Regions from separate parts of the Streptomyces sp. NBC_00464 genome, predicted to be linked through region 1. Evidence: riboswitches for the same ligand, from Rfam matches in the RefSeq annotation. Region 1 holds a riboswitch; the other holds the start of a gene.
What was found. Region 1 has a riboswitch for cyclic di-AMP ahead of OG912_RS31665 (C40 family peptidase). Riboswitches for the same ligand answer to the same signal wherever they lie in the genome.

Region 1 (5,281 bases):
CCCAAACCGGTAACCGTTTCCGGGTAGGCAAAGGTTCATGTGGCAACGGGGCGATAGATCCGCCGCTCTCCGGCGACATATCCGGTGCTCTCCGGCGCCCGGGCAAGGACCCTCGTTCACCGCCGACCGTCGCGGGCGCCGTATACGTACCGCATGTGGCGCTGGGAGCGCGCGTAGCCCTCATCCGGAAGAACCTTTCCACAAACGAGCTCGAAAGAGTCGTCATGGCCGAGGGAGCGACTCGGTTGAGCTCGCAGACCTTGCAACGAGGGGCATCGCTCCTCGCACCCTCCATTGACGTGGCGGCCCTCGTGGACAAGGTGCGTCTTGGAGTGCACGTACATCGGGCCGTACTCGCCGATCGGTGGTACGGCCCGCGTCGCACACAGCTGCGCAGCGGTTCGAGGGCGCGTGGTCCGGCGGTTTCGCTCGGGAGCGCAGAGAGCAGAGCGAGAGCAGATGTCGACGGACGCGCCCCGCCGGCGCTCTGGTCCTGTCTGTTCATCGCACCCCGGCCGGCCGTTCACGGCTCCCCCATCACAATCTTCTGTACGTCCTGTACATTTCTCACAGAAGCGTGCGCGGGACGCCTTCCGGGCCTCCGCGCGCCCCGGAGGAGAGGCCACGCCATGCACCGCCCTGCCGCCCGCCATGTACTTCCCGAGTTCACCGAGCGCACGTCCCAGGGGACCCGGACGCTCGACCCGTACTCCAAACTGCTGGCCGAACGGGTCGTGTTCCTCGGCACCCCCGTCGACGACACCGCGGCCGGCGACCTGGTCGCACAGCTCATGTACCTGGAGCACGACGCGCCGGACCGGGCCATCTCGCTCTACATCAACTCCCCCGGCGGCACGTTCGGCGCCATGACCGCCGTCTACGACACGATGATGTTCCTCACCTGCGAGGTGGAGACCTTCTGTCTCGGCCAGGCAGGGGCCGGCGCGGCCGTGCTGCTCGCGGCAGGCGCTCCGGGCAGGCGGCACGCTCTGCCGGGTGCCCGTGTGGTCGTGCAGCAGCCCGAACTCGCCGAGCCGGTGCAGGGACAGCCCTCCGACCTGGAGATCGAGGCACGGGAAGTGGCCCGTATGCGCGAAACGCTGACCGGCATTCTGGCCCGTCACACCGGCCGCCCCGCCACGCAGATCACCGCCGACACCGAACGCGATCTCATCCTCGACGCCGAGGGCGCCAAGGACTACGGGCTGGTCGACCACATCATCCGCAACCGCTCACTGTCGCTGCCTCCGCACCCGGCACGGTGAATCCCCGATGCCGTCACCGGAGTTCCCGCCACTGCCCGCCCTGACCCGCGCGGAGGGCGAGTTCATCGACCGTTACCTGCAAGTCCTCGACCAGGTGGGCCGGATCAATCCGGCCCACGGCGGCGACACCTACGGCGCGCTGCGCGCCGCCCAGGCACTGGCTTCGTTCGCGGCCGCTCTGCGGGACGCACTCGCCGTGATGCACGAGCGGGGCGAATCCCGGATCCACGCGGCCACGTTGACCCGGGCGCTACGCGTACTGGATGGCGAACGACGCTCCGGGCGGGTCACCATCCCGCCCGCCCCGCCGAGTTGATCAGCCCTCCGGCTCGACACGCCCGACGCGTCGACCGAATTTTCTCGCTCGTTCGGCGTAGACGTTACTTCGCACGAGGGACAACTCGATTTGCGCAATCGAGGTGGACGATGGGTGAAATCTCCCGTTCCGCCGCTGGTACGGCACTGGCCGGCGAGCGCCGGGAGTTTCCCGTAATGACACCTGTCCACCCGAACGGGTCAGTCGTGATGAGCCTCACATATCGCCGTTTCGCCTCGGAAATCCGGCACTCGGTGAGTCAAGATCCCTGGGACGACAAGCCCCCGCCACCGCGGCGGGGCGGTCCGGGCGGACGCCGAGTCCTGCCGCCGTCCGGATGCCTGGTCGACAGGAGTGGATCGGCAGGAGTGGAGGACCCGAGCACAACGGGCCGACCGGATTCCGGTCGACCCTCGGGGTGAAGCCGCATCTGCGGCCGGGCAACTTCGCCAGCCCGAACCCGACAGGTCATCCTTCACAGGCGGCTGACGAAGGGTTGCGCATGACTGCGCAGGTTCATGTCCCGTCTCTGCTCGCCCGGGCCACGACGGCCTCGGCCATGACTCTCGCCGCTGTCGGCGGCACGTTGTTCGTTCCCGGCGCCGTGACCGATGCCCAGGCCGCGACACATTCGATGAAGGCGCTCAACATCGCCGCCTCCAAGAAGGGGGCGCCCTACCGGTGGGGCGCGGCCGGGCCCAGCCGTTTCGACTGTTCCGGGCTGACGCTCTACTCGTTCAAGAAGGCGGGCAAGAAGCTCCCGCGCACGGCCCAGCAGCAGTACAACAAGACCCGCCACATCTCGTCCTCCAGCCGGCAGCGCGGCGATCTGGTCTTCTTCCATTCCGGCCGCAGCATCTACCACGTGGGCATCTACGCGGGCAGCGGCAAGATCTGGCACTCGCCCAAGACCGGGGCCGTGGTCCGCCTGGAGAAGATCTGGACGAAGAGCGTCTACTACGGCCGGGTCCGCTGAGGCCCCACCCCGGTCCGCGGCCGACGGGTCCGCCGAGGCCTCTCCCTCGTCCCTGCCCGCGCTCCCGCCTCAGTGCAGCAGCGGACCGGTCACCAGGACCAGCCCCAGTGCGGTGAGTGCCGCGCCGCTGCCGCCCTCGATCGCCCGGGCGGTACGCGGCCGGCGCAGCCACCGGCCCAGGCGGTCCACCAGGAGCGCCACGGCCGGGAACCAGATCAGCGCCAGCACCACGACGATCGCGGCCAGCAGCAGCGTTCTGGGCAGCGGCGCCGCCCCGGTGGGCACGAACTGCGGCAGAAGGCTGAGGAAGAGCACGGGCGCCTTGGGATTCAGCGCATTGGTGAGGAAGCCCTGGCGCAGAGCGCGCCCGGTGCCCCTCGCGGCCCGCGCGCCGCCCTCCTCGCCCGGCCCGGCCTCCGGTCCCGGCCGTATGCGGTGCCGGGCCGCGTACAGGGCGCTGATGCCCAGGTAGAGGACGTATGCGCCGCCCAGGAGCTGGACGGTCCGGAACAGCACGGGCACCGCCACCAGCACGGCCGCCAGACCGGCGACGGCAAGAGCGGTGTGGACGAGGAGGCCCCCGGCAACCCCCAATGCCGTCGCGACCCCCGCCGCACGCGAGGCGAGGGCGTTGCGTACGACGACGGTGAAGTCCGCGCCGGGCAGCGCGACCATTGCGGCGGCGACCCCGACGAAGGCAGTGAGCTGTGCGTCCATGGCTCCACCCTGGACCCCCGGAGCCTTTAGCATGTACTTGCAATCTTCTGGGTCTGCCAAAAGGAATGCTTAATGTACGACCCCACACGGCTCGCGGCGCTCGTGGCGGTCGCCGAGGCCGGCTCGATCACCCGGGCCGCCGCCCGCCTGGGGTACACCGCCCCCGCGCTCTCCCAGCAGCTCGCCAAGCTGGAGCGCGAGGCGGGTGCGGCGTTGCTGGTGCGCCACCACCGTGGCGCCCGCCTGACTGCCGCGGGCGAACTGCTTGCCGGGCGCGCCCGGCGGGTCCTCGACGAGATGGACCAGGCCCGCCACGAGCTGGCGCGCCTCGCCGGGCTGTCCGGCGGGCGCCTGCGGGTCGGCACCTTCACCACGGCGGGCGTCCATCTGCTGCCCCCGGTGCTGAGCGCGTTCCGCCGGGCCCACCCGGACGTGGAACTGGTCGTCACCGAATACGAACCACCGGGCGGGGTGGCAGCGGTGGCGGCGGGCGAGGTGGATCTGGCACTGACCCATGCCTATGAGCCGGCTGCCGCGACGGCACTGCCCTCGGGCATCCTGGCCGAGCCGCTCCTGATCGAGGAACTGGTCCTGATCACTGCTGTCGGGCAGGTCCTGGCCGACGGCAGCGGACGGCTCCCGGTCACGGAGCTGGCAGGCCGGCCCCTGATCAGCAGCGCGCCCACCCATCCGCCGCGCCGCGGGGTGGAGAGCGCGCTCGCCGAGGCGGGGGCGTTGCCGGCGGTGGTCTGCGAGTCACCGGGCTATGCGCTGGTGTGTGCTCTGGTCAGCGCGGGCATCGGCATGGCGGTCGTACCCGAGATGGTCGCCGCGATGTCGCCGACGCCGCTGTCCGTGAGGCGGCTGGAGCCGGCCGCGTTTCGCCGGACGATCTCGGTGGTGCACCGCGGTGACCGCACGAGCGCTGCGGCTGCGACGCTGCGGGCTCTGTTGCGCAGCGGATTCGGGCGGGCCGCCGCGCCTCAGTGACCGGAGTGCGCGGCGGGGCAGTCACTGCTGGACGGGTACGTGCCACGGCAGTGCGATCCAGACGGTCTTTCCGCCGTCCGGGGTGGGGGTGACGGCCAGCCGGCCACCGTACTCCTTGGCCAGCGAACGGATGATCACCATGCCGCGCCCGTTGTCCTGCTGCACGGCCGCCGGGAGCCGCTGGGGCCAACGGGGGTGACTGTCCGTCACCCCGAGGCGCAGCTCTTCCTCCCGTTCCAGCCGGAGGTCCACGGTGAAGGTGGGTGACTGTCCGAAGGTGTGCTGGACGGCGTTGGTCGCGAGCTCCGAGACGATGAGCCGGACCGTCTCTCCTGTGTCCGTACCTTCGGGCAGTCCCCATTCGGCCAGTACCCGGGCCACATACCGCCGTGCCGCGGAGACCGAAACCGGCTCGCTCGGCAGAGTGACGCTTGCTTCTTGATGGTCTGCCATGGCGAGTCCGTCCCTTTCCCACCCGGAAGCGACCCCGCGATCGATGGTCCGGGTTGTGCTTCGCGCCAGATTGCCACTGATGCTGCCCTCTGTGACGGCGATCCACCAAGATATGCATATATCTGTCGCTCAAAGCGGTGAACTCTGCCCCGGATACCCCGTAAGGGCGCCACACTGTCCGATCGGCAGGGAGCGTTCGACAGGAACGGGGAGGGAGCACGGCATGCAGCACGGCCCTGCGGTACGACGCCGCAAACTCGGGGAGGAACTGCGAAGTCTGCGCCATGCGTCGGGACTCACGAGCCGGGACGCTGCCCGTCTGCTCGGCTGGCACCAGTCGAAGGTCAGCCGGATCGAGACCGGCGTGAGCGGGGTGCAGACCGGTGATGTGACCCGGCTGCTCGACGCGTACGGCACGGACGACCCGAAGTTGCGCGAGGTCCTGGAGGCGCTCGCGGGTTCGGCGGGCGGCGGGGGCGCGGGGTGGTGGCACGCGTACCGCGGTCTGATCCCGCCGCAGTACCGCGACTTCATCAGCCTGGAGTCGCAGGCGCGCACAGCTCG
Region 2 (5,281 bases), 4.3 Mb from region 1:
ATGTCATCGCGTACTCCGGCGACTCCGGCAATTCGACCGGCCCGCACATGCACTTCGAGGTGCGGCCCGGCGGCGGCGCGGCCATCGACCCGCTGCCCTGGCTCCGCAGCCACAACGTCAACCCGAACTGACCGGCGGGCGGCCGCGGCCGCCCGCCGAAGTGGCCGGACAGCCCCAGAGGCTGTCCGGCGGATCAGGGCCCGACAGCCCCTAGAGCTTCTCGACCGGGGCGTACCGCAGCAGCAGCTTCTTCGGCCGTTCGTCCCCGAAGTCGACCGTGGCCTTGGCCTGGTCCCCGATGCCCTCGACCGCAGTCACCGTTCCCAGACCGAACTGGTCGTGGGTGACCCGGTCACCGGCCACCAGCGTGATCGTCGGCTTGTCCGAGGTCCGCCGGGTCGCGAAGCCCGAGGGGCCGGAGCGCGCGCGGGACGCGGAGAGCGACGAGGTGATCCCCGACGTCGGTCCGGCCGGCGCCGCCATCGGGCCCTTGCGCTTCCACTCCAGGTGCTGGTCCGGGATCTCCTCCAGGAACCGCGACGGCGGGTTGTACGAGGGCTGGCCCCAGGCGCTGCGCATCGCCGCCCGGGTGAGATAGAGCCGCTCACGGGCGCGGGTGATGCCGACGTAGGCCAGCCGGCGCTCCTCCTCCAGCTCCTTGACCTGGCCCAGCGCCCGCATGTGCGGGAAGACGCCGTCCTCCATGCCGGTCAGGAAGACCACGGGGAATTCGAGGCCCTTGGCGGTGTGCAGCGTCATCAGCGTGACGACACCGGAGCCGTCCTCGTCCTCGTCGGGGATCTGGTCGGCGTCGGCGACGAGCGCGACCTTCTCCAGGAACTCGGCGAGTGTGCCCGCGCCCTCCTCCTCCGCCCGCTCCTGCTCGAATTCGAGGGCGACGGAGGCAAGCTCCTGGAGGTTCTCGATGCGGGTCTCGTCCTGCGGATCGGTGGACGCCTGGAGCTCGGCGAGATAGCCGGTCCGCTCCATGACGGCCTCCACCACGACCGCCGGTCCGGCGCCGGACTCCACGACCGTGCGGAGCTCCTCCATCAGCGTGTTGAACCGCTTCACGGCGTTCGACGAGCGGGCCGCCATGCCGTACGCCTCGTCGACGCGGCGCAGCGCCTGCGGGAAGGAGATCTTCTCGCGCATCGACAGGGCGTCGATCATCGCCTCGGCCCGGTCGCCGATGCCCCGCTTGGGCACGTTGAGGATGCGGCGCAGCGGGACGGTGTCCTCGGGGTTGGAGAGGACCCGGAGGTAGGCCAGGACGTCCCTGACCTCCTTGCGCTCGTAGAAGCGCACCCCGCCGACGACCTTGTACGGCAGGCCGACGCGGATGAAGATCTCCTCGAAGACACGGGACTGCGCGTTCGTCCGGTAGAAGATCGCCACGTCGCCGGCCTTGGCGTCGCCCGCGTCGGTCAGCCGGTCGATCTCGTCGGCGACGAACTGCGCCTCGTCGTGCTCGGTGTCCGCGACGTATCCGGTGATCCGGGCGCCGGAGCCGGCGTTCGTCCAGAGGTTCTTCGGGCGGCGGCTCTCGTTGCGCTCGATGACCGCGTTGGCCGCGGACAGGATCGTCTGCGTGGAGCGGTAGTTCTGCTCCAGCATGATCGTGGTCGCGTTCGGATAGTCCTCCTCGAACTGGAGGATGTTGCGGATGGTCGCGCCGCGGAAGGCGTAGATCGACTGGTCCGCGTCACCCACGACGCACAGCTCGGCGGGGGCGTCCTCCGGACCGGCCGGGCCGACCAGCTCCCGTACGAGCGTGTACTGGGCGTGGTTGGTGTCCTGGTACTCGTCGACGAGGACGTGGCGGAAGCGGCGGCGGTAGTGCTCGGCGACATCGGGGAACGCCTGGAGCAGGTGCACCGTCGTCATGATGATGTCGTCGAAGTCCAGGGCGTTGGCCTCGCGCAGCCGGGACTGGTAGAGCGCGTAGGCCTGGGCGAGGGTCTTCTCGAAGCCGTCGGCGGCCTGTCCGGCGAAGGTCTCCTCGTCGATCAGCTCGTTCTTCAGGTTCGAGACCTTCGCCGTGAACGACTTCGGCGGGAAGCGCTTCGGGTCGAGGTCGAGATCGCGGCAGACCAGGGCCATGAGGCGCTTGGAGTCGGCGGCGTCGTAGATCGAGAACGAGGAGGTGAAGCTGAGCCGCTTCGACTCGCGGCGCAGGATCCGTACGCACGCGCTGTGGAAGGTCATGACCCACATGGCGTTGGCCCGCGGTCCGACGAGCTGCTCGACGCGCTCCTTCATCTCGCCGGCGGCCTTGTTGGTGAAGGTGATCGCCAGGATCTGGCCCGGGTGCACCCCGCGCTCGGCCAGCAGATGGGCGATGCGGTGGGTCAGCACGCGGGTCTTGCCCGAACCGGCACCGGCGACGATGAGCAGCGGGGACCCGGCGTGCACGACGGCTGCGCGCTGCTCGGTGTTCAGCCCGTCGAGCAGCGCGGCGGCGTCGATGACCGGGCGGTGGGCCCCGTCGCGGTAGTACGCGTCGCGGGGCGGCGGGGGCCCGTCGAACACGCCCGCGAAGAGGTCCTCCGGCACCGCTTCGGGTGCGGAGTCCTCGGGGGGCGGCGGGGGCCCTTCCTCCGTGTGCTGGAGGCCGGCCAGGAAACTGTCGTCAAAGAGGCTGCTCATCGCTGTCCGAGTCTAGGGCGCCGCACTGACACTCCGGGCCCGAGTGATGAAGCACGCACCGGCAGGCGGGCACACAGAGCGAGCAGGGGAACGCGCGGCGTGGGGGAAGCCCGGGTCCACCTGCCCCGCAGCACCCCAATTCGCCGAGGTCACGAAAATGTATCGGGCATATCGAACATCAACCTTCACAGCGGCACCATGAGTTGGCTAGCGTGCTCGTTCGGGCGGCCCGTACCCCCAGAGGCGATCCACGCCGAGCGGGCGTCCACGCCGAATCCGGGCTGCCCGTACGGGAGTCCGGAACCGGGGACCCACACGCAGCACCGGGGTGAATCGGTCCGAATCCCCCACCAGGACCGTAGGGCAGCCTTCCGTTCCGCCCGAACCCGACAGCTAACCCGGTAGGCGGTCCACGGAAGGAGATGCCGGCCTTGGCGTCGCATCGCAAACCGCGCACCCGGGTGCGCACTACCGGCCCGGCCGTCGGGATCACGACGGCCGCACTGGCGTCGGTGACCCTGCTGTCCACGCAGAGCGCACTCGCCGCCCCCGCACCCAAGCCGAGCATCGAGGACGTACAGAAGAAGGTCGACGACCTCTACCGGCAGGCCGGCACCGCGACCCAGCAGTACAACCAGGCGAAGGAGGCGACGACCAAGCAGCGCTCCAAGGTGGACACGCTGCTGGACGACGTCGCCCGGCGCACCGAGAAGCTGAACGAGGCCCGCAGGACGCTCGGCACCTACGCCGCCGACCAGTACCGCGGTGGCGCCCTCGCCCCGACCGCCACCTTCTTCCTGGCCGACGACCCGCAGTCGTTCTTCGACCAGACCCATCTCATGGACCGGATGACCTCGCGCCAGACGCAGGCGGTGTCGGACTTCCGTACGCAGCAGGTGAAGGCGTCCAAGCAGCGGGCCGAGGCCGTGGCGGGCCTGGAGACGCTCACCGAGTCGCAGGCGACGCTGCGCACCAGCAAGCAGAACGTCCAGACGAAGCTGTCCGAGGCCCGCAGCCTGCTGTCGAAGCTGACCGCCGAGGAGAAGGCGCGCCTGGCGGAGCTGGAGCGCAAGAAGGAGGCCGAGGCCAAGCGCAAGGCCGCGGAGCTGGCGAAGAAGCAGGCCGCCGCGAAGGCCGAGGCCGACCGCAAGGCCGACGAGGCCGCGGAGGCCGCCAAGGAGGCCGGCACCGGAAGCGGTACGGACACCGGAAGCGGGACCGGTACGGGCACCGGCACCGGCACCGGCACAGGTTCGGGTTCGGACACCGACGCCTCGACCAAGGCCGAGAAGGTCATGGCGTTCGCCAGGGCGCAGCTCGGCAAGCCCTACGTCTGGGGGGCGACCGGCCCGGCCTCGTACGACTGCTCGGGGCTCACCCAGGCGGCCTGGAAGGCGGCCGGCGTCGACATTCCGCGGACCACCTGGGACCAGGTGAACGTCGGCACCCGGGTCGCCACGGCTGATCTGCAGCCCGGGGACCTGGTCTTCTTCTACGACGACATCAGCCACGTCGGCATCTACAAGGGCGACGGCATGATGATCCACGCGCCGAAGCCGGGGGCGAACGTGCGCGAGGAGTCGATCTTCTACATGCCGATCTACGGGAGCGTGCGGCCGGGCTGACCTCTGCTCGCCCCCGTCGCGAAAACGCCGCTGCCCGGACCCCATGGGGTCCGGGCAGCGGCGTGAGCGAGGGCTCAGGTCCAGAGCGTGGCGATGAAGATGTTGACGATCGTCAGTCCGCCGACCGCGGCGAAGAGGCCCTTGTCGACCTTCTCCTCGTCGCGCTTGACGTAGACGAGCCCGAGGATCACGACCAGGATCAGCAGCTTGATGCCGATCTTGACGTTGTTCACGGGGTGGTCGTCGGCCTGGTCGAGCCCGACCAGCGCGATTCCGGTGACCAGCATGGTCAGAGCGCCGTGCAGCATGGCCGGGACGAACCGTGCCGTGCCCGCACTCATCGCCTTCATCTGGGTCAGGAAACCGCCCAGCAGGGAGGCGATGCCGATGATGTGCAGGGCGACGAAGACATCGATGAGTACACGCATGGCTCCGCAGCCTAGCCCCGGCCATATCAGCACTCCACGGCCGGGTGAGGCTTAGTGGCCACTTGACCGCATGATGCACCAATTGCCTGACTCTGGTGCAATTTTTCCGATCGTACGATGGCAACGCAACGCCAAATTAAGACAATAAGCGTCATTACAACCCTTTCCCGTGTCCCGGGTTTAGCGTCCCTGTCCAGGTGACCGGCACACCGCCGACCCGCACCCGGACGACGGTCCCGGTCACCCCGCCGAGGTTCCGGCGGCGGACCGCTCCCCCTGTTGGCGGCCCGTCGCCGGGCCGGGCGGGCCCGTCGGTAGACCCCGGCGGGCCGTCGAAAGGAAGGACGCCCGCCCTCGTGGCAGCGCACCAGAAACCCAAGCAGCGCCCGTACACCGGCTCTGCTGCCCGCACCGCAGCGACGCTCGCCTTCGCCGGGGCCGCGACCGCTGCCGCGTTGCCGGGATCCGCGCACGCCGAACCGGCGCCGACCCCCGCCCAGGTGAGGGCCGAGGTGGACCGGCTGTACCGGGAGGCGGAGGTCGCCACCGAGCAGTACAACGGCGCCAAGGAGAAGGCGA

Region 2: another riboswitch for cyclic di-AMP. It lies ahead of OG912_RS11840 (C40 family peptidase); the one in region 1 lies ahead of OG912_RS31665 (C40 family peptidase).

The regions. Positions count from the first base shown of each region.
Region 1 is NZ_CP107899.1:7,036,611-7,041,891, reverse strand. It holds gene OG912_RS31680 (NUDIX domain-containing protein) at 1-27, shown strand, start outside; gene OG912_RS31675 (ATP-dependent Clp protease proteolytic subunit) at 630-1,265, shown strand; gene OG912_RS31670 (hypothetical protein) at 1,273-1,581, shown strand; cyclic di-AMP (ydaO/yuaA leader) riboswitch at 1,910-2,080, shown strand; gene OG912_RS31665 (C40 family peptidase) at 2,084-2,557, shown strand; gene OG912_RS31660 (LysE family translocator) at 2,627-3,274, opposite strand; gene OG912_RS31655 (LysR family transcriptional regulator) at 3,347-4,264, shown strand; gene OG912_RS31650 (ATP-binding protein) at 4,286-4,717, opposite strand; gene OG912_RS31645 (helix-turn-helix domain-containing protein) at 4,941-5,281, shown strand, end outside.
Region 2 is NZ_CP107899.1:2,726,098-2,731,378, forward strand. It holds gene OG912_RS11830 (M23 family metallopeptidase) at 1-131, shown strand, start outside; gene pcrA (DNA helicase PcrA) at 211-2,649, opposite strand; cyclic di-AMP (ydaO/yuaA leader) riboswitch at 2,908-3,073, shown strand; gene OG912_RS11840 (C40 family peptidase) at 3,072-4,274, shown strand; gene OG912_RS11845 (hypothetical protein) at 4,349-4,702, opposite strand; gene OG912_RS11850 (C40 family peptidase) at 5,059-5,281, shown strand, end outside.